2 regions of the Paenibacillus sp. CECT 9249 genome follow, and region 1 is predicted to be linked to the other one. Evidence: riboswitches for the same ligand, from Rfam matches in the RefSeq annotation. Region 1 holds a riboswitch; the other holds the start of a gene.
What was found. A riboswitch is a leader RNA that binds a small molecule or an ion and turns the genes downstream of it on or off. The one in region 1 is predicted to bind cyclic di-AMP.

Region 1 (7,979 bases):
ACTTTTTCAACCAATTGAAGCAATGAGCGTTTAAAGGCCATAGCTTCTTTAGACAGGGTTTGTTTAGGATTGATAAAGGTGACGACAAGCAGATCGCCGCCGAGCCGTTTGGCCACCTGCTGACCTCTGCGCACGTAAATCGAACCGTTCCAATGGTATTGCGCAGACACAAGGATTCGCTCCGCCGCGCCGGAAGGACCGAATAACCCGGAAGCTTCCCGATGCTTTTCCAGCGATTCATTCACCCCTTCGGCCACAAGCCGCAAGGCAAGCTCCCGAAGTTTCGCCAAATTCCCCCGTTTGAACAGGGTCGGATCAGGGTGCCGGAAACGACCATCCGATAACCGCTCAAGTATCGCCTCCGGCGTCACATCAATCAGGCGAACCTCATCTGCCGAATCTAGTATATCGGAGGGAATCGTATGCTCCGCAGTGATGCCCGTTAATTTATGAGCGAGTTCGATTACCCCTTCCAGCTCATAGACATTAACCGTCGTAATGACACTGATTCCCCGATCCAGCAGATAGCGAATGTCGTCCACTCTTGTCGAATGATGCGCCCCTTCCCTGTTCCGATGGGCCAGACCGTCTACTAGGACCACTTCCGGATTGCGCTGCAGCAACGATTCCAGATTCAAATCCTTGTAGTCGACGCCATCCTTTACCCAATGGATGCTTGGAATCCGCTCCAGATCGCCAATCTGCTCCAGCGTCTCGGGGCGTTGTCCGGTTGAAACGGCACTGATCACCACGTCAACCCCTTGCCGTTTTAACATTTGTCCTTCTTGGAGCATATGATACGTTTTGCCTGAACCGCTGACCGCGCCAATGTAAACTTTTAAACGGCCTCGATGAAGCCGGTAAATGGAATATAAGATTTCTTCCGGTGTTTTTCGTTTGAATGGCTCCATGTCATCTCCTCATTCCTTGAAACAAACTACAAACGGGAATTCCCTGCCGGGAAAAATAAGGCAGGGAGAGTTTATCGCTTACCTCGCCAGTAGTCGTTGCAGCCCGATATTGAGTTGCAATACATTTACCGCAGGTTCGCCCAGAAAACCAAGCGCACGCTCGGTCGTTTGCTCTTGCACAAGGCTTTCCAATTGTTTCTGTTCAATACCGGTCAAACGGCTAATCCTTGGAATTTGAGCACGTGCCGCCTCCGGGCTGATATCAGGGTCCAAGCCGGATGCAGAGTTGGTCAGAAGATCCATCGGTACGTCGCTGACAGGAACCTCGGGGTTATTCATTTTCCATTCCTCCACAGATGCTGTCACCCGTTCCATCAATTCGGGATGCGACGGCGCATAGTTCGGCGATCCCGATCCATCCGCCTGATAGTCAATACTGGAGACGCGGCCATGAAAATATTCCGGCTCGGAAAACAACTGTCCAATCAACTTGGAGCCGATTACCGTCCCATCGTCGTCTTGAACCAGGCTTCCATCGGCTTGTTCGGGGAAAATGATCTGCGCGATCCCGGTGACCGCCAAGTTATAACCAAGTCCGCATAATACCATGAACAGCAAGCTGATTCGCAAGCTGGATGCCAATAATTTCATTTCCAGTCCTTCCTTTCGTCATACCCACAAATGGATAACAAGGTCAATAAGTTTGATGCCGACAAAGGGGACAATGACACCGCCTAAGCCATAAATAAACATATTGCGTTTTAACAGTTGCGCAGAACTGACTGCATTATAGGCAACGCCTTTCATCGCCAGCGGAATTAACAGCGGGATGATGATCGCATTGAAAATGAGCGCTGATAGAATAGCCGACATTGGCGATCCCAACTGCATGACATTCAGCGCATTCATCTCCGGAATGGCGAGCATAAACATAGCAGGCAAGATTGCAAAGTACTTGGCGATATCGTTGGCGATGCTGAACGTGGTAAGTGCGCCGCGCGTCATCAGAAGCTGCTTTCCAATTGCAACGACCTCGATTATCTTTGAAGGATCGGAATCCAAATCGACCATATTGGCCGCTTCTTTAGCGGCTACCGTACCGCTATTCATGGCGATTCCCACATCCGCCTGCGCCAATGCAGGAGCATCGTTCGTGCCGTCCCCCGTCATGGCCACCAACTTGCCTTCCGCTTGCTCCCGCCGAATCACAGCAATTTTATCTTCCGGCTTGCTCTCTGCGATAAAGTCATCGACGCCGGCTTCCTGTGCGATCGTAGCGGCGGTCAACGGGTTATCGCCTGTACACATCACCGTTTTAATGCCCATTTGGCGCATTTGGTCGAAACGTTCGCGCATGCCGGGCTTGACGGTATCTTTTAAATAGATGACGCCATAAATTTGGTTATCGACCGCCACTGCTAGCGGTGTTCCCCCGGCAGAAGCAACTTTATCAGCTGCCGCATCCAGATCGTTCGGTATAGTCCCGTTCTGCGCAGCTACCCATTTTTTAATCGCGTCGACAGCCCCTTTGCGCACTTTGCGACCATCTGTCAAATCGATCCCGCTCATTCGTGTTTCCGCTTTGAATTCGATGAACTCCCCACCGGAAGCAGATGATTCGTTGTACCCGAGTTCCAGCTTTTTCATCAAGTCCAGTACGGAACGCCCTTCCGGCGTCTCATCCTTCAATGAACTGATAGCCGCCCATTCGCCTACATCGCTTTGCTTTGCGCCGCCAACCGCGATAAACTCGCTCGCCATCCGGTTGCCATACGTGATTGTACCGGTCTTGTCCAAAATGATCGTATTGATATCTCCGGCAGTTTCCACAGCCTTCCCCGACATGGCGAGCACGTTAAACCGGGTCACTCTGTCCATTCCCGCGATTCCGATGGCAGACAATAGCCCTCCGATTGTGGTCGGGATGAGGCAAACGAGCAAGGCAATGAGGACAGCCACATCAATTTCAATATTCAAGTAGTTCCCGAAAAACGGCAGTGTCGCAACGACAATCAGGAAAATCAGGGTCAAACTGATCAGAACCGTATTCAGGGCAATTTCATTCGGCGTTTTTTGCCGCTTTGCGCCTTCAACAAGTGCAATCATCCGATCCAGAAACGATTCGCCAGGATCGCTGGTGATCCTCACTTTAATCTGGTCACTAATGACACGCGTTCCGCCCGTTACGGAACAGAAATCGCCTCCGGCTTCCTTAATAACAGGCGCGGACTCTCCCGTGATGGCCGATTCGTCTACCGATGCGAGCCCTTCAATCACCTCGCCATCTCCCGGAATCATTTCTCCCTGTGATATGACGACGATATCTCCTTTACGTAGATCCGTTGAAGCAACCTGCTTCATCTCTCCCCCAACCCATTTGTTTGCAACAATGTCTTTTTTCGTTTGTTTTAACGAATCGGCTTGCGCCTTGCCTCTTCCTTCAGCCAATGCCTCCGCAAAGTTCGCAAACAACAACGTCACCAGCAAAATGGCGGCGACCACCATATTGAACCAACCCGGTGTCGAACCTTGGAACGCTCCGGGAACAAAGCATAGAAACAACGTGATGATAAAACCAATCTCCACCACAAACAGGATCGGATTACGAAACATGACTCTAGGGTCCAGCTTCATGAACGCTTCCTTGACAGCATTCCGAATAATCGGCCCACTAAGCATGGATTTTTTGGTTTGCATCTTAAGAACCTCCATTAAATCAAACTTATGGCTTCAATGTTAACTGTTCCGCAATCGGACCGAGTACGAGACTTGGAAAGAACGTCAACGCACCAACGATCAGCACAGCGGCCAAAAATACTACGGCGAACAAACCTGTGTCTGTCCGGAAGGTGCCTGTTGTTTCCGGCGCCGGCTTCTTGGCGGCAAGCGAAGCGGCTACTGCAAGCAAGGCGACAATGGAGAAGAAACGGCCCACGTACATCACGATTCCTGTCGTAATGTTCCAGAACAACGTATTATCGCCCAACCCTTCATACCCGGAACCGTTGTTGGCCGCAGACGAGGTATATTCATACATCGCTTGCGTTAAGCCGTGAAAGCCCGGATTGGAGATGGTATCGGGATAGCTGAACAGCGCGACAGCTGTTGGAACCAGAATTAGAAAAGGCGAAACCAACATCGTGACGGCAATCAGCTTCATTTCCTTGCCTTCCAGTTTTTTACCCAGAAATTCCGGTGTACGACCTACCATCAAGCCCGATAGAAACACACCGATCATGGCGTACATCAGTACGTTCATAAAGCCGGCCCCGACACCGCCGAATGCGGTATTCAGCATCATGTTGGCGATGGCGATCATACCGCCAATTGGCGTTAACGTATCATGCATCGTGTTCACCGCCCCCGTTTCCGAGGCTGTGGTGACGACGGAGTATAACGATGACTGCGCCAGACCGAATCGGACTTCCTTGCCTTCCATGCTCCCTTGATTATGCTGAATACCGAGCGCGTTCAAAGCAGGGTTGCCGGCATTCTCGGCTGTCAGCGAAACGCCTAGCAAAACAATAAAAAGCGTGGCCATGGAAACAAACAGCACTCGTCCTTGCTTGGCATTCCCAACCATCTTCCCGTATGCAAACGGCAGGGATGTCGTAAGCAGCATCATCAGCAAGATTTGGATCAGATTGCTGATCGCATTGGGATTTTCAAACGGGTGGGCCGAGTTGACGCCCATAAATCCCCCGCCGTTATTCCCAAGCTCTTTAATCGACAAGAACGAACCCATCGGGCCCCTGGCAATCGTTTGTTCTCCGCCCTGAAGCGTTTGAGCGACCGCCGCGGGTTCCAGCGTTTGCGGAACCCCCTGCGCAATTAGAATGAATGCCGTGACAAAGGCAATCGGCAGCAAAACCCGCGTAATGGCGCGAGTCATATCGACGAAAAAGTTGCCTAGCGGCTTGCCCGCCAGCCCGCGCATAAAAGCGAACACCGCGGCAAGCGCAGTGGCCGGAGCCGTAAACATCATAAAAACGATGGCAATCATTTGCGACAAATACGATAATCCGCTCTCACCGCTGTAGTGCTGCAAATTCGTGTTGGTCATAAAACTGATCGCCGTATTGAACGCAAGACTTGGGTCCATATTGGCAATGCCGGCCGGATTCAACGGCAAATACGCCTGTGTTCGGAACACGAGATAAACGAGCAAGATCATGACGGTATTGCTGACCACTAATGTCGCGGCGTATTTCCGCCAGGTTTGATTCTCTTGGCGAATGCCTCCGATGGCATAAATCAATTTTTCCAATGGACCGTAAAATCGATCGAGTCCTGACTGGTTATAATCAAAAGCTTTGGCCATATATAGTCCGGTGGGCCGAGCCAGCAGCAGCACCGGCAATAATGTAACAACAATGGCAATGATTCCGGCCATATCACGATACTCCTTCCTAAAAACAAGCGGATTTAGAATTTCTCCGGTTTAACCAAAGCGTAAACCAGATAGACAAACATGAAGATTGCGACGATCCCCAGCGCCCACATCATGCTTCCCCACGTCCTTCCTCGACAACCTTGCCTGCCCAACCGGCAAGGCCAATCATGGATGCGGCCAGTGCAGCCGCCAAGGCAATCATTCCGATATCCAGCATACATTCATGCCTCCTTTTTCAGACTTTACGATTTCTCGTTTTGTCGTCCAGAGACGGCATATTTGAATGTACCTGCAACACCAATTCAAGCTTTGTTCAAACAGGTAAACCTTCCTGATTGGCATCTCGGGTATCATCGGTGCGCGACTTTCTTTTGCATTCACCATTAGAATATGCTTGACTCCGATTTCCTCCAGAACTTGCTTTTCGGTTTTATTGTTCGTCAATGCAGCATATGGCATTTCTTTCATCGCCAACGTCCGCAAAAATGCTTGGCCGCCTTCCGTCGGCGCTGAAACGAGAAAATAATCGTCTTGAATCATCACGCGTGTCCCTCCTGTCCATAAACGGGGAGGCAACAAAAAAGAAGCTGACGAAAAGAGGTCGCTTTTCATCAACTTCCAAGACACAGCGAATAAACCGTGTCTGGTTTTGATAAATGTTGCCTCTCCTATGTCGCTTACGAGGTTAGCTGACGGATTCGGGCGGTGAGAGTCGCCCTACCTGCCAACGAGTCGAATCTCGGTGGCAGGATTCACCCCGCGCGAATGCTCGCTCTCACACAAGCTTCCGCAATTGGTTCCCCCGTTTGCCTGAAAGGCAATTCAGCGAATAAAACGGTGAATCATTGAATTCATGAATCGTATGTTACGCCGAATGCAAAAAATTGTAAAGCCATGCACGGCGGGTATTGGTGTAAATTTTATTGTCTAATTGCAATTGAATGCTTCATCGCTCGGGATCTTCCTTTTCCTCCCTTTTACTCTTGTTTTCTTTCATTTTCAAGATTTTTACGGAACTTTTACCCCCGGATAACGTTTCTTTTACGCTTTATTTACAGTACGCTTATGGTAAAAGTGATTCATCATTGATATGGGAGGCACAGACCATGACAAAGTCCCTTTCAAAATTCGACTGGCATCCTTACATCATTTCCGTACTGCTTATCGCCGGGATGACGATCCTGTTAAAGCCATTTGGTATCGCGTTTGAAACGACCAATATTGCACTGATCTTCTTACTCCCCGTTCTTTTGAATGCCGCAGTTTGGGGACTGCGGCCGGCATTCTTTGCAGCCTTGCTCGGCTTGTTGTCCTTTGATTTCTTTTTTGTGCCGCCGGTAATCAGTTTCACGGTCGCAGATTTAAGGTATTTGATATCCTTTGCCGTTTATTTGGCGGTCGCGGTTATAACAGCCAGTTTGGCAGCGCGGCTTAAACAACAAGTGCTTTATTCCAAGCAAAAAGAAAAGCAAACCGCTACGCTCTATGCGCTCAGTAAACAGATCGGTTCTGCCGTCGATATGCCATCATTGCTGGACCGTTTTACCCGGCAGCTATCTGAAACCCTGAAAATGGACGTCACGATCTATCTGGTTGAAAACAACAATGAGCTTACGCTCGCCCGTCGTTCCAGCCCATTTGCCCATCATGTGCAGGAACAAGCCGAGCTTGCTCTTGCTAAACGCGTTTACAAACAAGGTAAGCCATTGGAAAAAGGAATCTCCCATACGGGCGGACTCATCGGGCACTTTATCCCTCTTCAGATCGAGGAACACCGATTCGGAGTTATGGTTCTTATTTCCCAGCGCGAGAGAAGCGAAACCTTACCGGAACAAGCCTTGTTGTTTGAAGCGGTTGGCGGACTGGCGGCCAGTGCGGTCGCACGCGTCAAGTTCGAGGAAGAGGCAAAACTGGCTCATCTGACCGCCGAATCCGAGCGGCTTCGCATCGCCATTCTGAATTCCGTCTCGCATGAGCTCCGTACTCCGCTCGCAGCCATTATCGGTTCGGCAACGGGGCTGATCGATGGCGAGAAACTGTTTACCGCCGAGCAACGAATGGAACTTCTTGTCACCATTCGGGATGGCGCGCTTCGTATGAATCGGTTGGTTTTGAATTTGCTGGGTATGGCCCGGCTCGAAGGCGGCATGCTTACATTACGGAAAAATGAATGCGAAATGGAGGAAATCATCGGCTCGACTTTAATGCAGTTGAAAGGCTACCAGGAGCATCGCACGATTCGCCTTGACCTGCCCGATGAGATCCCCATCGTTCTTGGCGATGAAGCTCTGCTCGAGCAAATGCTAATCAATGTGCTCAGCAATGCGATCAAATATAGCCCAGATCATAGTGAGATCGTCTTGTCTGTCAAGGTAGACAGCGAATTCGCCCAACTATCTGTTGCCGATCAAGGAATCGGGCTGAAGGAAGATGAATTGGAACGCATTTTTGAAAAGTTTTACCGTTCCGAACAAACCGGGCAGCTCACGGGAACGGGCTTGGGGCTGGCCATCAGCAAAGGGATCGCGGAATTGCATGGGGGAACCATCTCCGCAAAGCCTAACGAGCCAAAAGGAGCGATCATAACAATATCCCTTCCGCTTGACCAAGATAACCAATATGCCACCAATTAATAGGAGGACGTGACGAATGATGAACCATGAACATAACATTCG
Region 2 (7,979 bases), on a different contig from region 1:
TCGAAGACGTGCCCGCGGACGCGTGGTACGCGAAGCTCGTCGCTGCGGCGCATGAGGCGGGCATCGTCGAAGGCCGCAGCGATGCCGAATTTGCGCCGGGCGCGCTTATTTCGCGGCAGGAGATGGCCGCGATCATCGTGCGCGCGTACGAGCGCCGCAACGGCTCGGTGCCGCCACGGTACGGCGGCGAGGCTTCCGCCTTCGCGGACCGGGATGTCGCCGGCGCGTGGGCGCTCCCTTACATCGACGCGGCCGCTCGAACCGGCCTCGTCCAAGGACGCGGCGGCGACCGGTTTGCGCCGCTTGCGCAAATGACGCGCGCGGAAGGAACGCAGATTGTATACAATCTGCTAACGCGCTAGCGTCTCGAAGATGATGAACCGCAGGAGCGCTCGCTCCTGCGGTTTTCTAATTTGCGGGTAAGCCGGGGCGGCAGGGAATGAGGAGGTAAGGTATGTTGCGTTAGGTGGCGCTAAATGGCAGGGAATGAAAGGTAAGGTTGTTCCGTTAGGTGGGCCAAGTAACAGGGAATGAGGAGATAAGTTTGTTCTGTTTGGTTACGCTAGGCGACAGGGGATGGGAGGTAAGCTTGTTCCGTTAGGTCAGGCTAAGAGAGGGCGGCCCCTTGTTAGGTAAGAATAGGTAAGGTCGGTCTTGCTAAGCTAGGCTAGTGGTCACTTTTGTCAGGCTAGGTTGAGCGGAGCCGGTCCCGAGCTTGGTTGGGATGAGTTTGGAGGTCCTCGTTTGGTTGCGTTGAGTGTAAGCGATCCTCGCGTGGTTGATTTGGATGGAGCATGGAGTAGTACTTGCTGGGTTGGGATATAGCGGACGCCGCCGCTCATAGTTTTGACGTAACTAGCGCCAAAAACCGGAGGTAATTCGGCCGTTCTTCTCACTTTTTCCACATTAGCTCCAAAATCTACCTCTAATTCCGCCCATGCCAGCCTTTTTACTATATAACCTGCTAATTAGCTCCGAAAATTCCCACTAAATCAAACATTCCCGTTGGATGTTATAGAATAAAGGTAGTTTATTCCACTAATTCATGCTGCTTCAGTCTCCCCTCCCTCCTCACAAGAAATTAAGGTGGAATGCCCCGCCCCATACAGAAAAGTTATTTGCGCAAATTATTCGATTTATTGTTCATAAGGCCCGTTGCCCGTTGGAAAATGTCCAATGAAAACTGCAAATTTTTCGTTCAAGAGGGGCTCGGATTGGAAATCATCCAATGGTTTGACCGCCTTTCCGTGTTTTAGCCCCGTTTTTGAAGATTTGATTGGATGAATTCCAATGAAGAGTGGCATTACGGCATCGAAATGGCGATAACATTGGACAAAATCCAGCGGCGGACGGCCGAGCGTGCAACCCAATTGCGCTGATTGGCAGCCGTCATCGCGTGGTCCATTGCATGGTCATTGCGGTCCATACGCAACCGTGTCACCGTAGTCATTGCGCTTCATCCATACCAGGGCGGTCGCATGACCATCACGATTCGTACGCCGCCGTCGTCGCGGCATAACGCTCCATTCACATCCCGCCGCCGCTAGCCGCCGCGCACGGATCCGCAAGCCCCAGCCCACTCGCGGCCGCCCGGCCCGGCGCCGGCCATAAAAAAGGACCTTACGCCATGTAAGGTCCCTCGCAGCGATCGCGCCTACGCCAAAGCTTCCTTCAGCTCTTCGGGCGAACGTTCCCACCACTCCGGCTTCTGCGTCATGAGCAATTGGCGCAGCGCCGCTTTCTCGCTGTCGTCCAAGCCTTCGAAGATGAAGCGGCGTTTCAACGCGTAGTCCAGCTTGTTGACATGATCGGCGAGAATTTTCCACCCGCGGCGCGCCTCCTCGTCAACCAGCATTTCGCAGGCCGTAGCCCCGGCGTAATACGCTCCCTCTTCCGTATGGTCGACGGCCACCCACACGACCCAGCACTTCCGGCCGTTCGGCACTTCGCTCCGGTCCGTCAGGAATTTGATGCCCTTCTCTACCTTGCTCTTGGCATGCAACGCGCCGACATCGACGTATGCCTCTCCCCGATCGATAATGACCGGCGAGACGTTATTCAAATCGATCGAACCGGCGCCGAAGCCTTTATGTTTTTTCGTACCGACAATATTTAAAGCGAACATCTTCTTCTCTTTCTGTTCCCCATTATTCATCATTCAAAGTCCTCCTGAAATTCCAGTCAAACCATGCGGCCCGGAAATCCCCGCCGCAGCGCATCGATCCGGTGCCGGAGCATGGCCTTAGATTTAATTTCATTTTAGCTAATAATCTCGAAAATGCAAACATATACATGCTGTAGAAGCTTGTCAACGGGAGGTAAAAGTGTATGACTTCACGCCATACCAAACGAATTGTGCTCATCTCTCTCTCCATCACGATAGCCGCCGTATTCGTCCTGTGGATGATCTACAGCAAATCCGATCCTTCGATCACTTCGTTCGGGCCGGAGGGACGCCAGAACCATGGTTACGTTGAACCGCAAACGATTCAATCGCCGAAATCGGAAGTGCTCAGCGATCGTTTGGTCGAGTACCATATCAATGTGCGATTGGACGATTCCGGTCCGACCAAATCATTGTTCGGGGAGCAAACGGTATCTTGGACGAATCCCGGCAAAAACGAAGTGGAGGAGCTGTATTTCCACCTCTATCCGAACGCGTTCGAATCGATGAACACGACGTTTATGCGGGAATCCGGAGGCAGGCTCAGGAACGATACGATGAAGGAAGGCGGATACGGCTCCATGGAAGTAACCGATGTGCTTACGACCGAAGGCGCCTCCCTCATGCAGAGGGCTTCGTTCGTTCAGCCCGACGATAACAACGCGCATGACCGCACTTTGATGAAAATTCGCCTTCCCCAGCCGATCAAGCCGGACGAGACGGTAACGTTGAAAATGAAGTTCACGGTGAAATTGCCCCAAGTATTCGCCCGAATGGGAGCCGCAGGCGATTTTGTCATGGCGGGCCAATGGTTTCCGAAACTATCCGCTTACGAAACGGCCGGCATGAGAGGACGAACGGCCGAAGGGTGGAATTTGCATCAATATCACGGAAATTCCGAGTTTTACTCCAATTTCGGCATCTATAGCGTCAACATTCAGGTCCCGTCATCCTATATCGTTGCGGCAACCGGCTTCCCGACAGGCGAAGCGGTCGTTCGAAACGGCACGAAGACGTATCAATATTACGCCGACGATGTGCATGACTTCGCTTGGGCCGCTTCTCCCGATTTCATATATGCCGAGGAACCATTCTCCGCGCCGAACGTGCCTGGCGTACGCATTAAATTGTATTTGGATCCGCTGCATAAAGATTTGAAAGAGCGGTATTTTCACGCCGCCAAAGCGTCGTTGACGAGGTACAGCGAATGGTTTGGCCAATATCCGTACTCCACGCTCTCGATCGTCGTCCCGCCCAAGGACGGGAACGGCGCGGGGGGGATGGAATACCCGACGCTGGTTACCGCGTTCGGAGCCGAGAGCGGCAATCCCGGATACGATTTGCTCGAGCGGACGGTCGTGCATGAGATCGGGCATCAATATTTCTACGGCATGATTGCCAGCAATGAATTCGAGGAGGCGTGGCTCGACGAAGGCTTTACATCGTATGCGGAAGACCGCGTCATGGAAGCGGAGTACGGCATCGTGCCCAACTTGCCGATCCAGGCAAGCTATATGACCGATCCGGCGCCTCTGCCGCAGCTGGCTTGGCAATTCAACAACCATAGCCATTATGCGGAAAACGTCTATACCAGAGCGAAGCTTGTCTTGATCGGCATCGAACGCCAGGTCGGGACGAAGACAATGAATAAAATTATGCGCACCTACTTTAACAAATGGAGATTCAAGCATCCGACAACGGCCGATTTCCAGAGGGTCGTAGAACAAGTGACGAAGAAAAAATGGACGGACTATTTCAACCAATACGTATACGGCGGTCTAATGGCCGACTTCGCCGTCGAACGGATCGACTCGAGAACGATCGAGGTAGACGGCGTCCGCCAATCCGAATCGTTCGTCGTCATTCGCAAACGCGGCGGCGATTACCATCCGGTGCCGATCGTCTTCCAATTTCAAGACGGGAAAACGGTTCGCAAAAATTGGGACGGGCAAACGACAACGGTACAATATAAGCTTACCCATACTTCGCCGCTGGAATGGGTGATGATCGATCCGCAGCATACGATCGTGCTCGAGAATAAACATATTAACAATTATATGAAGGCGCATGTCGAAGAACCGGTTCGAACGCGGTGGAATTTGAGCGTTGTGAAAATAATCGAGAGCCTGTTGAACGCGCTCGCGTGGTGAGGTGGGTTGGCCGATGAAGCAATATATCAAAGAGGGATGGAAAACGGTTAAAGACCATTTCTATATCGTCATCATTTTATTTTTGTACCAATTGTTATGGGGATTTTTCCTGTACCGTTTCATAGAATCGATCGTCAGCCCGCTGCTGGCGAGATACCCTAATCCGGCTCCGACGGAGCTGAGCGTGCATCTGTTCATGATGGAAGGACAATTTCAACTGATCAAAACCGATCTCGCCGACTATTATATTTGGATGCTTGCCGGCATGTTCGCGATCCGCATGTTGATGTCGCCTTTCATTAACGCGGGCCTTCTCTACTCTATTCACCACCGGTCGGACGAGGCGGGACCGCTCTTCTTCAGAGGGATCCGAAAAGCATGGAAGCCGATCCTGATCTTCTACTGGTTGGAAACGATCGTCGCGCTGGTCCCGGCCGTATGGATCGTCCCCCGGATCCTTCGCCTGCTGGCGGAGGAAGTTGCCTATCAATCGATGATCTATAAAGGAGTTCCGTACTTGCTCGCTTGGGGCGCCTTCGCGCTCCTCATTCATCAAATGTCTCTCTTCATGCAATTCGGCAAAATCGGCGGCAGAGGAATTCTGCTCTCGTTATGGCTGTCGATCCGCTCTATCATCCCGGTCATGGGCGTCGCGCTCACTCTGCTTGGCGTCGCTCTCGTCGTGGGAAGCCTGTTTACGGCAGCGGCCATGATTTGGACGGGTCTCGTTGCGCTCATCTTGCAACAATCGTATCATCTGTTCCGCCCTATTTTTAAAATATGGCAAACGGCCTCGCAATATCACATTTGGCATGGCAAAACACGAGAATGGTAACATCCCTCCCATACTTATTCGCAAACCTCTCGCTTTCGTACCGCGAAAGCAGAGGTTTTTTTCATGTCCGGAAATATCGATTCGCAAGCTGTAACGGTTTTTTTACCACATTGGACAAATCGTTATCAAATCTGCGCGAAAAAAAGGTTTGAAAAAGTCGATTTCATCTGTTACAATGAAATTCGTGAAGATTTTGTAATAACTTTGTAATCAATTTTGTAACTATTATATTTTTGGTGCTTACATAATATTGCCCAATTCCTATCGCACCGGGAAACGGGGGAACCATTTCGGGTGAATTGATCTCGTTGCAGAGTGATCATAGGGAACCTTCTACCGAACCCTTGAGCTAACCTCGTCGGCATTGGAAGGAGTATTTTGTTTTGAAGAAGAAAATCATCAGCGCAGTAGCGGGTCTCGCTCTTCTGTTTACCGTGCAAGTTGGTAGCGTTTTCGCGGACTCCAAGCTCGACCAGGCAATCGGTGACGTCATCGGCACAAAGTACAAAAGCGGCGGCACGACGACAAGCGGTTTCGATTGCTCCGGATTTACGACGTATATTTTCAAACAATTCGACATCGAATTGCCGCGTACGTCCAAATCCCAACATTCTATCGGCCAGAAAGTTGCGAAAGACGAATTGCAAGCCGGAGATCTCGTATTCTTCAATACGAGCGGGAAAGGCATTTCCCATGTCGGCATTTACGTCGGGGAAGGCAAATTCGCCCATGCCTCTACCAAGAAAGGAATTACCCTCTCCAGTATGAGCGATTCCTATTATGAGAAACGCTATGTCGGAGCGAAACGAGTATTAAATACGGAGCTTTATGAAGATATTGCCATTGAGCCGGATGAATCTTCGGATCATGACGATGTGGAAGTAGAATAATAAATGAGGCCCGCTGCGGAAGTCCTTCGGACAAGCCCGGCGGGCTTTATTATATGCATGAAATAAGCCCGTCCGTTCTTGCATCGAATGGACGGGCTTGATCTATGCCCAACATTATGCGCGTATATTTTTCCGGTAATCGCTGGGCGTAATCCCTTCTTGATTTTTGAAGGCCCGGATAAACGTATTTCGGTTGTTGAACCCCACTTCCTCCCATATTTGCGCGATCGGCTTGTCCGAATGCCGCAGCAGTTCCTTCGCTTTGCCGATGCGAAGCTGTTGAAGATATTCCTGGAATCCGATGCCAAGCTCGTTCTTCAACAGGCGCGACATATATTTGGCGGAAGTGTTGTACTTTTGCGCCAAATATTCCAGATGAATATCCTCGCTATAATGCTCGTCTATAAATTTTTTAAACGCGGTAACATCGAATTTCTGCTGCGCGTTGCTGCATACGAACATAATATTTTCAAAGAAAGAAAAGATATATTGCGTAATTTCGTCTACCGATAACGATTCTCCCGACATAATGAAGCTTACATATTCCTTGCTGACGGAATCGTCCAGCGACCGGTCTTTCTGCTTCAGCACCTGCAGCCCGACAATATAGAAATGCATATACAATTCCCTAATCATCGAATCGGGGATGCCTTGCCCGATATTCGCATCGATCACCCGCTTCAACAGCTCGTATACATCCTCTTGTTTCCCCGACATGAGCAAATTAAACAGTTTATTCTCGTCATGCTTGCTCAGCAAATAGCGAGCGGGTACTTGATCGCTCCCCGTATACGCGTACACCCGCTTGCCGTCGAACGGCGATACGCGCCATAACGCTTTCATCGCTTCGATGTAAGACTCCTGCATCCCCTTATACCCTTGGCGAATCCCCCCAATGCCGGCACAGATGCGCAAGAGGTGCTCGTCGTTTTTGAACAGTCCCACCATTTCTTCGCAATACTCCTCATACGCCGTTCGGTCCGATTGGGCGGGCAAATTAATCAGCAGGCAGAACAAATGCGAATCAATCTCCAGGAAATAGCCGGGACACTGCGGCGGCATGAACGTTTTCATCACTGTTACTATTTTTTGCGACGCTTCGTTCTGGAAACGCTCCGTAAACGTATCGTAAAACGGCTTGCGGAAATGAATTTGAATCAGGGCAATCATAAAATGATCGTTCTCAAACGTAAAATTGCTGTTTTTCAAAAAAGCCCCGATGCTCTCGTCGTCGTACGGATAATTATTTTTCAGCATTTTCACGAAAAAGCGTTCGTTCGCCAGCGGAAGCGTATACGACAGCGCCTCGTTCAACGAATGGACATTGCTCATCATGCGGTTGATTTCGCGGTCCAAATAATGAAACTCATTGCCGTCGTGCGAAGCGGCTTCCTGCGTTTGCGATCCCCTTAACGTACGGACAAGCTTCTGAATCGGCGAATACAAATTGATGCTGAACAGTATGGACAGGATGAGCGACAGCAAAAACGTCAATCCTTCCACCGTATACCGCAAATTTTCGATGTTTTTGAGACTGTCGAGAATATCTTCCTCCGGAATGCTCGCGATCATATCCACTTTGTTATAGAAAAAATCGGCCGTATATTTAATCACTCTCATTTTTTTCCCTTTATAAGTTCCTTTGAACTTATCGGCAGGTTCGCTCAACGCAGCCTGCAAAAATTGCTGCAGTTCGCCGTCGTTTGTAAAATTGGCTTCCGTTGATGCCAGCATATTCCGATTGCGGTCGGCAATGAAAATCATGCTGCCGGGCGTCAGCCGGTAATCGCGCAGCAGATCGGTCATATATTGGGCATTTAAGTGGATAACATACAGGTTATCGGAAGCGTATTCGGCAATTTTCGACTGCACGACGGGAAGAATCGTCTTGTTCTGATTGCGATTGGATCCGGTAATTCGCGAAGGCGGCAAAATTTGAA

Region 2: another riboswitch for cyclic di-AMP. It lies ahead of LQ229_RS21345 (C40 family peptidase); the one in region 1 lies ahead of LQ229_RS16375 (hypothetical protein).

The regions. Positions count from the first base shown of each region.
Region 1 covers NZ_CAKKLI010000023.1:20,465-28,443, reverse strand. Annotated here, with positions in the region: gene LQ229_RS16400 (universal stress protein) at 1-911, opposite strand, end outside; gene kdpC (potassium-transporting ATPase subunit KdpC) at 990-1,562, opposite strand; gene kdpB (potassium-transporting ATPase subunit KdpB) at 1,581-3,608, opposite strand; gene kdpA (potassium-transporting ATPase subunit KdpA) at 3,634-5,304, opposite strand; gene kdpF (K(+)-transporting ATPase subunit F) at 5,337-5,414, opposite strand; gene LQ229_RS16380 (hypothetical protein) at 5,414-5,521, opposite strand; gene LQ229_RS16375 (hypothetical protein) at 5,503-5,844, opposite strand; cyclic di-AMP (ydaO/yuaA leader) riboswitch at 5,963-6,142, opposite strand; gene LQ229_RS16370 (ATP-binding protein) at 6,411-7,937, shown strand; gene LQ229_RS16365 (response regulator) at 7,954-7,979, shown strand, end outside.
Region 2 covers NZ_CAKKLI010000042.1:1,477-9,455, reverse strand. Annotated here, with positions in the region: gene LQ229_RS21370 (S-layer homology domain-containing protein) at 1-362, shown strand, start outside; gene LQ229_RS21365 (hypothetical protein) at 1,304-1,450, opposite strand; gene LQ229_RS21360 (YwhD family protein) at 1,655-2,155, opposite strand; gene LQ229_RS21355 (M1 family metallopeptidase) at 2,329-4,314, shown strand; gene LQ229_RS21350 (hypothetical protein) at 4,328-5,149, shown strand; cyclic di-AMP (ydaO/yuaA leader) riboswitch at 5,391-5,528, shown strand; gene LQ229_RS21345 (C40 family peptidase) at 5,533-6,039, shown strand; gene LQ229_RS21340 (AraC family transcriptional regulator) at 6,154-7,979, opposite strand, start outside.